2 regions of the Faecalibacterium sp. Marseille-Q3530 genome follow, and region 1 is predicted to be linked to the other one. Evidence: a T-box and tRNA genes for the amino acid it is inferred to sense, from the RefSeq annotation. Region 1 holds a T-box; the other holds one or more tRNA genes.

Evidence for each region. The T-box of region 1 lies ahead of tyrS (tyrosine--tRNA ligase). A T-box ahead of a tRNA ligase gene usually reads a tRNA of that ligase, here a tRNA-Tyr.
Region 2: it has a tRNA-Tyr gene. The T-box ahead of tyrS (tyrosine--tRNA ligase) is inferred to sense a tRNA for this amino acid. The anticodon was not compared.

What each region holds. Positions count from the first base shown of each region.
Region 1 covers NZ_JAFREH010000002.1:177,378-185,282, reverse strand. The annotation lists gene dapB (4-hydroxy-tetrahydrodipicolinate reductase) at 1-575, shown strand, start outside; gene J3350_RS04020 (ACT domain-containing protein) at 622-1,089, shown strand; gene tyrS (tyrosine--tRNA ligase) at 1,208-2,425, opposite strand; T-box leader at 2,489-2,747, opposite strand; gene recN (DNA repair protein RecN) at 2,782-4,458, opposite strand; gene J3350_RS04005 (arginine repressor) at 4,475-4,960, opposite strand; gene J3350_RS04000 (NAD(+)/NADH kinase) at 4,985-5,836, opposite strand; gene J3350_RS03995 (TlyA family RNA methyltransferase) at 5,859-6,662, opposite strand; gene dxs (1-deoxy-D-xylulose-5-phosphate synthase) at 6,659-7,905, opposite strand, start outside.
Region 2 covers NZ_JAFREH010000012.1:79,533-87,437, forward strand. The annotation lists gene J3350_RS10530 (twin-arginine translocation signal domain-containing protein) at 1-1,283, shown strand, start outside; gene J3350_RS10535 (carbohydrate ABC transporter permease) at 1,384-2,340, shown strand; gene J3350_RS10540 (carbohydrate ABC transporter permease) at 2,340-3,206, shown strand; gene J3350_RS10545 (sodium:alanine symporter family protein) at 4,002-5,387, shown strand; tRNA gene J3350_RS10550 (tRNA-Tyr) at 5,576-5,661, shown strand; gene J3350_RS10555 (flavocytochrome c) at 6,076-7,905, shown strand, end outside.

The DNA of each region.
Region 1 (7,905 bases):
TCAGCTCCCCCGCTGCCGTGGAAAAGGCCCTGCCCTATTGCGAGGCACACAAGCTGCCCATCGTGGTCTGCACCACCGGCCTGTCCGAAGAGCTGCAGCTCAAGGTCGTGCAGCTGTCCCGCACAGTGCCCGTGTTCAAGAGCGCCAACATGTCCATCGGCATCAATGTGCTGTCTGAGCTGTGCAAGCGCGCGTCGGCCATTCTGGGTGCTGCGTATGATGTGGAGATCGTGGAGCAGCACCACCACAACAAGCTGGATGCCCCCAGCGGCACGGCTTTGATGCTGGCCGACGCCATCAACGAAGAGAACGACGGCGCATATCACTACGTTTACGACCGCTCCTCCGTCCGCCAGAAGCGCGACCCCAAGGAGATCGGCATCAGCTCGGTGCGCGGCGGCAGCATCGTGGGCGACCACGAGGTGCTGTTCTGCGGCCCGGACGAGGTCATCACCCTCAAGCATACCGCCTATTCCCGCAGCATTTTTGCAAACGGTGCCATCAATGCCGCTGTTTATCTTGCAAAAAAGGAGCCGGGACTGTACAATATGGGTAACATGATCGCAGAAATGTGATCCCGCCGGATCTTGCAGCCCGTATGGGCAGAATGGAGTGTTTACTATGTACGGTGTTTCGAAGATCAACATTGAACCCAGTCTGATGATGATCAGCGTCCAGGATGTCGAGTTCAAGGGCAACAGTCTGGCACGGTATTTACAGATTTTTGCGGATACCGGCGTCGTGGTGGATATGATCAGCCAGAGCGCACCCCATGGCACCACCATGGATTTCAGCTTTACGGCCTCGGCCAGCGACCTGCCCCTCGTGATGAAAGCCATCTCGGCCGCCAACCTCGACAAGGATGCCAAGGCTTCCCCGCTCATCAGCGTGGGCTACTCCAAGCTGAACCTCTTTGGTGAAGAGATGGTCACCAGCTGCGGTGTGGCAGCCCGTGCCCTGAACGCTCTGGCCATGGCAGACATCGAAGTGCTGCTCATCACCACCAGCGATCTGGATATTTCCCTTCTGGTTCGCGCAGAAAACGAGGATGCTGCCTACGATGTGCTGAAGAAGGCATTCGAGCTGTAAAAAAGCCCGATCCATCTCAAATATTTTCGACGTGCAACAAGAGCCGCCCGCTTCTCGGTTTTGAGAAGCGGGCGGCTCTTAATGTTGTGAGTGGTTTGCTGTGTTTTGCAAAAGCGCTTTACAGTGTGACCTTGTGGTAGATCTTCTTGCCCTTCTTGATGACGATGCCATTGGCCAGCTGCTCTGCCGTGAAGCTGACGGTGGGAGCGGCGACCTTCTCACCATCAACGAGGACGCCTCCCTGGGTGACCAGACGGCGGGCCTCACCGTTGGAGGCGGCCAGACCAGCCTTGACCATCACGGTCAGGATGCCGATGGAGCCGTCCGTCAGGTCTGCCTCGGTCAGCTGGGTGGTGGGCATGTGCTCGGTATCGGCTGCACCGCTGAACAGGGCGCGGGCGGCGTTCTGGGCTTTGTCGGCCTCTTCCTTGCCGTGGACCATGCTGGTCAGCTCGTAGGCCAGGATCTCCTTTGCCTCGTTCAGGCGCTGATCCTTCCAGGTGGCCATCTCGTCAATCTGCTCCAGCGGCAGGAAGGTCAGCATCCGGATGCACTTCATGACATCGGCATCGCCGACATTGCGCCAGTACTGGTAGAACTCGAAGGGGCTGGTCTTGTTGGGGTCAAGCCAGACGGCGTTGCCGGCGGTCTTGCCCATTTTCTTGCCCTGGGAGTCGGTCAGCAGGGTGATGGTCATGGCGTAGGCGTCCTTGCCCAGCTTGCGGCGGATGAGCTCAGTGCCGCCCAGCATGTTGCTCCACTGATCGTCGCCGCCAAACTGCATGTTGCAGCCGTAATGCTGGAACATGTAGTAGAAGTCGTAGCTCTGCATGATCATGTAGTTGAATTCGAGGAAGGACAGGCCCTTCTCCATCCGCTGCTCGTAGCACTTGGCGCGCAGCATGTTGTTGACCGAGAAGCAGGCACCCACATCACGCAGCAGCTCGACGTAGTTCAGGTTCAGCAGCCAGTCGGCGTTGTTCAGCATCAGCGCTTTGCCCTCGGAGAAGTCGATGAACTTTTCCATCTGCTTTTTGAAGCAGGCGGCATTGTGGGCGATGTCCTCTTTGGTCAGCATCTTGCGCATGTCGGTACGGCCGGAGGGATCGCCGATCATGGTGGTGCCGCCGCCGATCAGAGCGATGGGCTTGTTGCCAGCCATCTGCAGGCGCTTCATCAGGGTCAGCGCCATGAAATGGCCTGCGGTCAGGCTGTCGGCAGTGCAGTCGAAGCCGATGTAGAAGGTTGCCTTGCCGTTGTTGATGAGGTCGATGATCTCCTCGTCGGTGATCTGCGCCACCAGACCGCGGGCCTTGAGTTCTTCGTACAGAGTCATGAGTTTTTTCCTCCTGTTTTGTGGGCAGAGGGATAAAAAACGCCCCCTGCCAAAATAAATTTGGCAGAGGGCGAGAAATGTTCGCGGTACCACCTCTGTTTGCCGTTCCCTCACGGAAGCGGCCTCACGAGTGCATGCCCCAGAGTAGGACGACACTCCTGCGTTTGTAACGCTCGCACGCGGCACAGCCTACTAGAGAGTTCTCTCATTCAGCTTACAGCTCCGGGAGGTATTTCCCCCACTGCTCTGCACGCCCCTTGCACCGACCGGGACCTCTCTGGGCAGAGCGCTTCAGGGTACTTGTTCCCTTCATCGCCTTTCAACAAAAGCCAGTGTAGCACAATTCCGGAAACTTGTCAATCACGAGTTTCGCTCTCGGCAAGGCCCAGCATTTCCCGCGCATTGGCACGGGAAAGCTCGGTGACATGGTCGCCTGAGATGATGTGCGCCAGAGCATCCACCCGGCCCTCCTGATCCAGCGGATGGATCTCGGTATAGGTGCGCTCGTTTGCAACATTTTTCTGGATAAGCAGATGGCAGTCGGCCAGAGCGGCGATCTGTGCCGTGTGCGTGATGCAGAGGATCTGATGATCCTGCGCGCTCTGCTTGAGCACCTCGCCGATGCGGCTGGCCGCCTTGCCCGAAACGCCGCTGTCGATCTCATCGTAGATGACGGTGGGCACGGCGTCTTTATCGGCCATCGCGTTCTTGATGGCCAGTGTGATGCGGCTCAGCTCGCCGCCGGACGCGATCTTTGCCAGAGGCTTCGGGGCCTCACCGGGGTTGGTGGAAATATAAAATTCCACGCTGTCCTGTCCATGGCTGGCCAGCGGGCCGCGCGCATGGCGGAGCGTCATCCGGACACCGGGCATGTTGAGGAAATCCAGCGTACCGGAGATGCGCCTGTTCAGCTCCTCAAAGGCCCGCAGACGGGTCTGGGTCAGGACCTCGGCCTTGTCCCGCGCCAGAACATACAGACGGTGCTTTTCCGCTTGCAGATGTTCGGCCCGCTCCTGCGAAAACTGGATGCGGTCCAGCTCCTCCCGCGCGGCCTTTCCAAAGGCGATGATGTCTTCCACCGTGTCGCCATACTTGCGCTTGAGCTTATAGATGAGGTCGATGCGCTGCTCAATCTCGTCCAGCTCTGCATCATTTGTATCATATCCGTCCAGCCGCCCGATGAGGTCCGCCGAGACGTCTTTGGCCGTATAATAGAGGTCGAGCAGCTGCCCGGCGGCATCCGAAAGCGTGTTGTCCACCTGCGCTGCTGCGTCGATCGCGTTGGAGGCTTCGCCCAGCAGGTCCACCGCGCCGGGCGTCTCATCATCGCCGGAAAGAAGCGCATAGCACTGAGAGATCCGCTCCCGGATGGTGGAGGCGTTCGCCAGCACCTTGCGGCGGGCGCTCAGCGTCTCCTCCTCGCCTTCGGTCAGGGCGGCATCCTCGATCTCCTGCACCTGATAGCTCAGCAGGTCGATCTTCCGCTGCTTTTCGGTCTCATCGGTGATGATGGCATCCAGCTCTTTTTTGACCTTGATGAGCTCCCGGTAAACGGTATAGTACGCCTGAAATGCGGCACCATTCTGCGCATAAGCGTCCAAAATCCCCTCGTGATGGGCCGGGTTCAGCAGGCCGACGGAGTCGTGCTGGCCGTTGATGTTGATCAGCCCGCCGCACAGCTCCCGCAGGATGGCGGCTGTGGCAGGCATCCCATTGATGCGGCAGGTGCTTTTGCCCTCGGCTGTAATCTCGCGGCTCAGGGTCAGGGCATCGGAGCGCTCATATCCGGCCTTTTCCAGGCTGTCCAGCACGGCACCCGGCACGTCATCAAAGGCGGCACGAATGACCGCTTTGGCCGCCCCGGTGCGCACAAGGTCTTTGGACGTCCGGTTGCCGAGAATGGCATTGATGGAGTCGATCAAAATCGACTTGCCCGCGCCCGTCTCGCCGGTGAGGACGTTCAGACCCTTTTCAAAATGCACGTCGGCTTTCTGGATGACTGCAACATTTTCAATTTGCAGGCTGCTCAGCATGGTAATTTCTCCCGCATTATTTCTGTCCGATGTGGTGGGTCAGCTCCGAGCAGATGGTCTTTGCATCGCGCTCCGAGCGGGCCACGATCAGGAAGGTATCGTCGCCGGACAAGGTCCCGACAACATTTTTCCATTTCAGGGCGTCAAACACCTCACAGGCGGCATTCGCCATGCCGGAGTAGCATTTGACCAGAACGACGTGTCCGGCAAAATCCACCCCCAGAACAGACTCGTGGAAGATCGTCTCAAAACGGCCCTGGATCTTCGGGTTCAGCGCCTCGTTGTGGCTGGAAACATACCGGTAGCCGGTGCTCGTGGCTGCTTTGACCAGGCTGAGCTCTCGGATATCGCGGGAGATCGTGGCCTGTGTGGCATCGAATCCCTCATTTCGCAGGTGGTCGAGCAGGGACTCCTGACGGCTGATCGGATGCTCCTGGATCAGCCGCAGGATCGTCTGCTGACGCTCCCGCTTGCTTTTGGCATCGCCTCGGCTGCTGGCCATATCGGTTCCCCTTTCTGTCAAAACTTACCGTCTGCCGCGCAGTTTCTGGTCGATGGCCTGAAACTGGTCGGCTTTGCTGAAGGTGATGAGCTGCACGATCTGGTCACTCAGCCGCACTTCGGCGGTGGCACCGGCATGCAGAGAATAGCCTGCCGCACCATCGCAGCTGACGAAGACTTCCTCGTCCGCGACCTGACCGACGCAGATGTTGATCTTGCGTTCCTGCGCAAACACCATGGCCGGACTGGCCAGGCTGTGTGGGCAGATGGGCGTGACGACCACGCCCTTGGTCTGCGAGTCCAGGATGGGCCCGCCGGCCGCCAGCGAATAGGCCGTGGAGCCGGTTGGCGTAGCCACGATCACACCATCTCCGCGGTAATGCTCGACCAGGATGTCATCGCAGTAGATGCTGAAATCAATGGCCTGCTGCAAACGGCCCTTGGTGATGACGACATCGTTGAGGGCGTGGCCCTCCCAGCTGTCGTCGCCCAGAACGCGGACGTAAAGCAGCATCCGGTGGTCCAGCAGATAATCTCCCCGCGCAACGGCAGAAAGCTTCTGTTCCATCTCGTTGATCTCGCAGGTAGCCAGAAAGCCGCAGCGCCCCAGGTTGATGCCGAGGATGGGCTTCCGGTATTCCAGCGAGAGGTTGGCCTCGTGCAGGATGGTGCCATCCCCGCCGATGGTCAGGATGACATCCGTTTTTTCGAGGCATTCCTCCTGCGGCAGATACTCCACACCCATCGTGTCGCATTCGGCCTTGAGGTCGGTCTGCATCAGCACCCTGGCACCGTGGGTCAGCAGGATCTGCGCGGCCCGCTGCGAGATGCCGTAGGCCATCGCTTTGCCGGGGTTGGGTGAAATATAAACAGTCACACCCAGCACCTTCTTTCTGCTCTCAGTGGTCCAGCGTCGAATGGCTGGCTTCCACGACCTGTTTTGCCACACTGTCGTCCAGCACGGCGGGCTCTGCGCTCTTCTGCACGAACATCAGGTACTCAATGTTGCCTTCCGGGCCTTTGACGGGGCTGAAATCCAGCCCGCGCACGGCGAAGCCGTTGGCCGCTGCGTAGCCCATCGCATTGTGCAGCACCTCGCAATGGGTGGCCGGGTCGCGCACGACGCCGTTCTTGCCGACCTTTTCGCGGCCGGCCTCGAACTGCGGCTTGACCAGACAGACGCCCATGGCGTCCGATGTGGTGATCGCCTGCGCCACCGGGAAGATATGATGCAGCGAGATGAACGAGACATCCACACTGAAAAATTCAATGGGTTCGCCCAGCTGGTCGGAGGTAACGCTGCGGATGTTGGTGCGTTCCATGTTCACGACCCGCTCGTCGGTGCGCAGTTTCCAGGCCAGCTGGCCGTAGCCGACATCGACGGCATAGACCTTGACCGCACCATTTTGGAGCATGCAGTCGGTGAAGCCACCGGTGGACGCACCGATGTCCATGCAGACCTTGCCGTTGGGGGTCAGCGGGAAACACTGCATTGCTTTTTCCAGCTTCAGACCACCGCGGCTGACATAACCGATGTCGTGGCCGCGCACCTCGACTTTTGCGTCTTCCTTGATCATCTCACCGGCCTTGTCCACCTTCTGCTCGTTGACGAAGACGACGCCGGACATGATCATGGCTTTGGCACGTTCACGGCTCTGGATCAGGCCATGCTGAACCAGATATTGATCCAATCGGATTTTCAAGATGCAGTTTCTCCTTTCCTGTGCTCACGGACTGTCTGTGCCAGATGGGCGGCGTCCAGACCGGTCGCCTCCTTGATCTGCGGGACGGTCGCGTGGGGCAGACGAACGTTTTCAACGGCCCGGTGGATGTAAGTTCCCTTCCAGCCTGCCTGATACAGTGCGGCTTCGAGGTGCTCGCCGATTCCGCCGCAGGCGACACACTCTTCGGCAAACAAAACGACCGGATAACGACGGATTTCATCAACGAGATCATCTGTAAAGGGGAACACCTTTACAAGCTTATAAACGTCGCAGGGCAGGTTTTCCTCCCCCAGAATCTGAGCTGCCTGGAGCACATCCTCCACTTCGTCGGCGTAGCTGACCAGTGCAACCTGCGCGCCGGGTGCCGTGTGCATCCGGTCGTACGCTTTGCCCGAACAGCCGTAAGCCGCCAGCACCGCGCTTTCGCCGCCGCGCGGATAGCGGATGGCGCGGGGGCCCTTCTGGTCCTTGCCCAGCAGAATCGGCAGCCAGTGCCGCAACTCTGCATAGTTCGACGGTGAATAGATGGGGATGCCGACCTGGCTCAGGAAAGCCGGGTCAAAGATGCCCTGATGGGTCTCACCATCGGCCGGGACAAAACCGGCACGGTCGATGGCGAAGACGACGTTCTCATTGAGCAGATTGACATCGTGGATGATCTGGTCATAGGAGCGCTGTAAAAAGGTGGAATAAATACAGACCACCGGCAGCATTCCCTGGCTGGCAAGACCGGCGGCAAAGGTTACTGCATGCTGCTCGGCCATGCCTACATCAAAGAACCGCTCCGGGTGCGTGTGTGCAAAGAATTGCAGACCGGTGCCGTACTTCATCGCTGCCGTGATGGCGCAGATGGTTTTGTCCGCTGCTCCCTCCTGATTCAGCAGGTTACCGAATACGGTCGAGAACGATTCCTTCGGGGCGACCTCCGGGTCCGGGATGCTATCGATGAGGTCGAACTTCGAGACCCCATGGAAGTTGCCGGGGTTGCTCTCGGCGGGCGCGTAACCCTTGCCCTTTTTCGTGACGACATGCAGGAAGTGCGGGCCTGGCTGCTTATGGATACTGCGCAGAATCCGCTCGACTTCCTGTTCATTGTTGCCGTCAAAGGGGCCGTAGTAATGGAAGCCCATATCCTCAAACATGGTGGAGTGGTACATGGCGCGGCGCACCATGGCCTTGCTGTTTTGGATGGTCACCTTGAGCGGTGTGCCGACCACGGGCA
Region 2 (7,905 bases), on a different contig from region 1:
AGGTTCTGAACATCTGGTGCTGGAACGACGAATTCCAGAGCCGCTTCAACGATTATTACCCCGAAGTCTCCGCCATCGCATCGGATAAGTCCACCACCACCCTGAAGGATGGTACGACCGTGAAGTGGACCATCAATGCCAACGAGAACAACAACTATCAGAACAAGCTGGACGAGGCCCTGCTGAGCCAGGACTCCGCAGCCGATGATGATAAGATCGATATCTTCCTGATCGAGGCCGACTACGCGCTGAAGTATGTCGATTCCGATTACGTTCTGGATGTCAAGAAGGACATCGGCCTGACCGACGCCGACCTGGCCGGTCAGTATCAGTACACCAAGGACATCGTCACCGTCGATGGCAGCCAGCGCGGCACCACCTGGCAGGCAACACCGGGCCTGTTCGCATACCGCCGCAGCATCGCAAAGGATGTTCTGGGCACCGATGATCCTACCGAAGTCCAGACCTACCTGTCCGATTGGGACAAGTTCAACGACGTCGCCGCACAGGCATCCGCCAAGGGCTACAAGATGCTGTCCGGCTTCGATGACGCATACCGCACCTTCTCCAACAACGTGGCAGCGCCCTGGGTCACCGGCACCACCGTCACCGTTGATGAGAACATCATGAAGTGGGTTGATCAGACCAAGGAGTACACCGACAAGGGCTACAACAACAAGTCCAGCCTGTGGGACAGCCAGTGGGCCTCCGACCAGGGCCCCAACGGCAAGGTCTTCGGCTTCTTCTACTCCACCTGGGGCATCAACTTCACCCTGCTGGGCAACTCTCTGGAGACGCCTACTTCTGAGGGCGGCAAGGAAGAGGTCGGCAACGGCATCTACGGTGACTACGCAGTCTGCGAAGGCCCTCAGCCGTATTACTGGGGCGGTACCTGGATCTGCGGCGCAGCCGGCAGCGACAACCTCGACACCATCAAGGATGTCATGCAGAAGCTGACCTGCGATGAAGCCATCATGAAGCAGATCACCCTGGATACCCAGGACTACACCAACAACGAAAAGGCCATGGAAGAAATCGCCAGCAGTGATTACAAGTCCGACTTCCTGGGCGGCCAGAACCACATCGCGCTGTTCGCAGAGGCAGCCAAGAAGATCGACATGTCCAACGCCGGCCCGTATGACCAGGGCCTGAACGAGAGCTTCCAGAACGCCTTCAAGGATTACTTCACCGGCAACGTGGATGAAGATACCGCAAAGGCAAACTTCGAGACCGCCATCAAGGAGAAGTATCCGGAGCTGACCGACGTTGTCTGGCCCGCATAAGGCAGACGCACTCGCACACAACTGAGATCAGGGGGGCGGGCCGGGCGCAGTGCCCCGCCCGCTCCCTTTTTTCCTGAAACACCCGTCAGGAGGCAGTCACATGGGAGAGAAAACAAAAAAGAAAGGGTCGATCAGCTACGCGAAATGGGGCTACATCTTCATCGCACCGTTCTTTCTCATTTTCGCGGTATTCCAGCTGATCCCCCTGGCATCCACCATCTATTACAGCTTCTTTGAATATTACCGCAGCGGTCTGAAGATCATCGGGCCCAACTTCGTGGGCTTGAAAAACTACGCGACCCTGTTTGCAACAGACCTGCCCAAATATTTCAGCAACACTCTGCTGCTCTGGATCATCGGCTTCATCCCGCAGATCGCCATCTCCCTGCTGCTGGCGGCCTGGTTCACCGACCTGCGCCTCAGGCTGAAGGGCCAGACCTTCTTCAAGACGGTCATCTACATGCCCAACCTGATCATGGCATCGGCGTTCGCCATGCTGTTCTTCGCCCTCTTCTCGGACAACGGCCCCGTCAATGCGGCGCTGATGGGCATGGGCATCCTCAAGCAGCCGTTCAGCTTCCTGAACACGGTCTGGGGCAACCGCGGTCTGATCGGCCTGATGAACTTCCTGATGTGGTTCGGCAACACCACCATCATGCTGATGGCCGCCATCATGGGCGTGGACCCCACCCTGTATGAGGCCGCCGAGCTGGATGGCTGCACCCCGAACCAGATGTTCTGGAAGATCACCATCCCGCTCATCCGCCCCATCCTCGTTTACGTCATGATCACCTCGATGATCGGCGGCTTGCAGATGTTCGATGTGCCGCAGATCCTGACCAACGGCAAGGGCGGCCCGGACCGCACCTCCACCACCATGATCATGTACCTGAACAACCACCTGTTCAGCAAGAACTACGGCATGGCAGGCGCGGTGTCTGTGGTGCTGTTCCTCGTCTGCGCTGTGCTCTGCGTCGTCGTTTACATGAGCCTGACTAGGGAAGACGATGGCCGCAGCAAGGCAGAGCGCAAGGCTCTGAAAGGAGGAAAGAAGTAATGGCTCACACTGCATTGACAAAGTCGGAAAAAGCCACACTGGCGGCCCGCCGCACCGGGTGCTACATCGCGCTGGTGCTCATCAGCTTTCTGTGCCTGTTCTTCTTCTATGTGCTGGTCATCAACTCCACCCGCACCCACTTTGAGATCCAGAAAGGCTTTTCGCTGCTCCCCGGCAAATCCCTGATGACCAACCTGACAAACGTGCTGAACGACGCGAATATCCCGGTGCTGACCGGTGTGCGGAACAGCCTGATCGTCTCGGCCTGCTCGGCTGCGCTCAGCGTCTACTTCTCGGCCCTGACGGCTTACGGCATTTATGCCTACAACTTCCGGTTCAAGAAGGCGGCGTTCGCCATCATCCTGCTCATCATGACCATGCCGACGCAGGTGTCGGCTCTGGGCTTTTTGCAGCTCATCACCAAGATGGGCCTGAAGAACTCGTTCCTCCCGCTCATCATCCCCAGCATCGCAGCGCCTGCCGTCTTCTTCTTCATGAAGCAGTACCTTGACGCCAGCCTGCCGATGGAGATCGTGGAGGCGGCCCGCATCGACGGAGCTGGAGAGTTCTATACCTTCAATAAGATCGTGCTTCCCATCATGAAGCCCGCGCTGGCGGTGCAGGCCATCTTCGCTTTCGTGTCCAGCTGGAACAACTATTTCATCCCCGCTCTGGTCCTGGATACCGCCGATAAGAAGACCCTGCCCATCCTGATCGCACAGCTGCGCAGTGCAGACTTCCTGAAGTTTGATATGGGCAAGGTGTACATGATGGTCGCCATCGCCATCCTGCCCGTGATTGTCGTCTACCTGCTGCTCTCGAAGTTCATCGTCCGCGGCGTAGCACTGGGCGGCGTGAAGGGCTAAAATTTCGACCGCTGCCAGCGGCAGAAACAGGGAGAAATTTTTGGCGCAGCGGTCTGCAAGACGCGAGGCCCGCTCAAGGGCCGAAGCGGATGCAGGGCACCGCAAGAGGGCGCTGCTTCCGCTTCCCGCACGAGAGACCAAACGAGCATTCGCCACTCTCTATTATGCGTCGCAGGACAAACGATTCGTGCAACGCGAGGCCCGCTCAAGGGCCGAAGCGGATGCAGGGCACCGCAAGAGGGCGCTGCTTCCGCTTCCCGCACGAGAGACCAAACGAGCATTCGCCACTCTCTATTATGCGTCGCAGGACAAACGATTCGTGCAACGCGAGGCCCGCTCAAGGGCCGAAGCGGATGCAGGGCACCGCAAGAGGGCGCTGCTTCCGCTTCCCGCACGAGAGACCAAACGAGCATTCGCCACTCTCTATTATGCGTCGCAGGACAAACGAATCGTGCAACGCGAGGCCCGCTCAAGGGCCGAAGCGGATGCAGGGCACCGCAAGAGGGCACTGCTTCCGCTTCCCGCACGAAAGCCCCAAACGAGCATTCGCCATTCTCTATTATGCGTCGCATGGCAAACGAATCGTGCAGCACGAGCCCCATCCCCCTGTGATCGGCAATGCAGCACGGCTGCACGCAAACGAATTACGACCGTTCCTGATTCTCCTTCCATATTATAACAGCAGACAGCCCGGAGACGACCTGCTCCGGGCTGTCTGCTGTTTTTTCCGATTTACAAAACTGAACTGAACCAGTATAATAAAGTACGAAGTATAAAACACAGGAGGAGACCCAGTTGATTCATTTGATTGAAACGGTCTACCGTTTTCTCTGGGGCGATTTGTTTGTGCTGCCCATTGCGGGCGGCGTGGGGATCTCGCTGATGGTGGTGCTGCTGCTCACGGCGGGGGTGTTCTTCACCCTGCGGACGCGTCTGCTGCCGGTGCGGCTGTTCCGGGATATGATCTCGGCCGTCTGCGAGAAAAACCAGAGCAGAGACAGCCTTTCGTCGTTCCAGACCCTCATCGTTTCCACGGCCACCCGCGTGGGCATGGGAAATCTGGTGGGCGTTGTGGCGGCGGTGTCTGCCGGTGGCGCGGGCGCAGTGTTCTGGATGTGGGTCACGGCCTTGCTTGGCGCGTCCACCGCGTTTGTGGAATCCACCCTGGCCCAGAAGTACCGACAGCCCGATCCGCTCTACGGCGGCCAGCGCGGCGGCCCGGCCTATTATATCCACATGTGGGCGGAGCGGAAGCGGAAGAAATCGCTGCGGCGCTCGGTGGTCGCGGTGCTGTTCGCGCTGTCGGGCCTCATCTGCTGGTGCGGCATCAGCCAGGTCATCAGCAACTCGGTGAGCTCGGCGTTCAAGAATGCGTTCCACATCCCGCCCATTGCAACGACGGTGGCACTGGTGATGCTGGCGGCAGTCATCGTGCTGCGCAAGAACGCCACCGTGAAAAGCCTGGACGTCATCGTGCCGGTGATGGCGGTCTGCTATTTTGTGATGACGCTCTATGTCATCGCGACCAATATCACCCACCTCCCGGCGGTGCTGGGCAGCATCTTTTCGGAAGCCTTCGGCCTGCGGCAGGTGGCGGCGGGCGGCTTTGGCGCCGTTCTGATGAACGGCATCAAGCGCGGCCTGTTCTCCAACGAGGCGGGCAGCGGCTCGGCACCCTGCGCGGCCGCAGCTGCCGAATGCGATGACCCGGTCAAGATGGGACTGGTCCAGGCGCTGGGCGTCCTCATTGATACGATCGTCATTTGCAGCTGCACGGCCTTCGTCATGCTGCTGGCCCCGGAATCTGTCACGGCGGGCCTGACCGGCATGGACCTCTTGCAGGCGGCGGTGCAGTACCATCTGGGCAGCTTCGGCGTCATCTTCATCGCTGTGACGCTGGCGCTGTTCAGCTTTTCTACCTTCATCGGTATCCTGTTCTACGCCCGCTCCAATGTGGCGTATCTCTTCGGGGACCGCTGGCTCTGGCAGACCCTTTATAAGGTATTGGCGCTGGGGATGCTGCTGGTGGGCGGTGTGCAGGCCTACACGGTCGTGTGGGACCTTGGCGATGTGGGCATCGGCCTGATGACCATCTTCAACCTCATCGCGCTCTATCCGCTTTCCGGCGAGGCCATTGAGGCTCTCCGGGACTATGAGCACCGGAAGCATCTGGAACACTGAGCAGGGGAGACGCCCCGCTCCATGAATCGTTAGCAAAACGGCGCAGCCGAAGCGGAGGATTTCCGCCAAGCTGCGCCGTTTTTTTGCGCTCAAAAAAAGAAGCTGAAAAAATGCGAAAAAACGGTTGACAAATCCGCTTTTGTCTGCTAAAATAAACAAGTCGTCCGGCAAGGACGTGAACAGAATCTGGGCGTGTTCCCGAGTGGCCAATGGGGACAGACTGTAAATCTGCTGCTTTTCAGCTTCGGTGGTTCGAATCCACCCGCGCCCACCAAGAGATCCAGTATCCGAACCGGGTACTGGATTTTCTGTTTTGTAGACTTTTCTCAGGGCTGGGCGGGTGGATTCGAACAGCTGCGGCGCTGTCGCAGAAGACAGCGCAAAAACAGCCCGGTGGGCTGTTTTTAGCAGCGCGGCTCGCGACATCCACCCGCGCCCACCCATCTGACAGCTCTCGTGTGAAAACACACAGGGGCTGTTTTATTTTTGTCTGCGCAGGGGTGCAACACATCCTCGAAGTTGAGAAAAACGGAGCATTTGTCACAAACTTATCACAAAAAGGTTACAAACCGACTTTTTCCACTCAAAAAGATTGTGAAACGATTGTTTATCTGGTATCATATCGGGGTGGCTGGCAAGTTGTGCCGGTCTGCGAGAAGAAATGAATCAAGATCAAGGAGAAGTACCCATGAAGAAAAAGAACGTTCTGGCTTCGCTGCTCCTGGCAGGTGCGATGTTCCTGACCGCATGCGGCGGCAGCGCATCCTCCACCAGCGCAGCAGGCGGCGTGTCCGGCAGCTTTACCGGTACGGCCAAGGGTATGGGCGAGGTGTCCGTCACCCTGACCCTGACGGACAACGTCATTACCGACTGCACCGCTAAGGGCGACGAGGAGACCTCCGGCATCGGCTCGGTGGTCATTGAGCAGTTCCCCGGCGAAGTCGTGGAAGGCAACACCATCAACCTCGACAGCATCAGTGGTGCGACCATCACCTCCAATGCGTTCGTGGAGGCTGCCAAGGCCGCACTGACCGAGGCCGGCCTGAACCCCGACGATTACATGGCCAAGGCAGACAAGACCGCCAACGGCGAGACCGTCAGCTATGATGCCGACGTCGTCGTCATCGGTGCAGGCGGCGCAGGCATGACCGCCGCCATGACCGCTGCCGATGCAGGCCAGAAGGTCGTCATCCTGGAGAGCCAGGCCATGGTGGGCGGCAACTCTGCCCGCGCCACCGGCGGCATGAATGCAGCCAAGACCGTCTATCAGGACGAGAACGAGTTCGATCAGGCTGCCGGTGTGGAAAAGACGCTGGCAACGGCTGCTGAAAAGTATGCCGACAATGAGACCATCACCGCACTGGCCAAGACCGTTTCCGAGCAGTGGGCTGCCTATCAGGCCAACCCCACCGGCTACTTCGACAGCGTGGAGCTGATGGAGCTGGACACCATGGTCGGCGGCAAGGGCATCAATGACCCGGAGCTGGTCAAGACCCTGTGCGAAGGCACGGCAGACGCCATCGACTGGCTGGATGAGAACGGCATCACCCTGCACAACGTCTCCAGCTTCGGCGGTGCATCCGTCAAGCGCATCCATCGCCCGGTCAACGAAGAGGGCAAGGTCGTCTCCGTGGGCGCTTACATGATCCCGCTGCTGCAGGAGAACTGCGAGAAGCGCGGCATCGACATCGTGCTGAACACCACCGTGGATACCATCCTGACCGATGCCAACGGCGCAGCCGTGGGCGTTTCCGGTACCGATAAGGACGGCAACACCGTCGTCGTCAACGCTAAGAGCGTCATTCTGGCCACTGGCGGTTTCGGTGCCAACCTCGATATGGTCACCCAGTACAAGCCCGAACTGGCAGGCTTTATGACCACCAATGCCGCTGGCGCACAGGGCCAGGGCATTGAGATGGCGACTGCCATCGGCGCAGGCACCGTGGATATGGACCAGATCCAGATCCACCCCACCGTTGAGGCCAACACCGCCGCCCTCATCACCGAGGGTCTGCGCGGTGACGGCGCGATCCTCGTCAACGCCAACGGCGAGCGCTTCATTGATGAAGTCGGCACCCGCGACGTGGTCTCCGCTGCCGAGATCGCACAGCCGGGCAGCTACAGCTGGCTGATCGTCGATCAGGCCATGGCCGATGCTTCCAGCGTCATCCAGGGCTACATCAAGAAGGGCTACACCAAGACCGGTGCGACCTACGAGGAGCTGGCCAAGGAGCTGGACGTTGATCCTGCTACCTTCGCCAACACCATGGAGACCTGGAACGGCTATGTTGAGGCCAAGAACGACCCCGACTTTGGCCGCACCAGCTTTGCAAACCCGCTGAACAATGGCCCCTACTATGCCATTAAGGTCACTGCCGGTGTCCACCACACCATGGGCGGCGTGACCATCAACAGCGCCACCGAAGTGCTGAAGGAAGACGGCACCGTCATTCCCGGCCTGTTCGCAGCCGGTGAAGTGACGGGCGGCGTCCACGGTGCAAACCGTCTGGGCGGCACC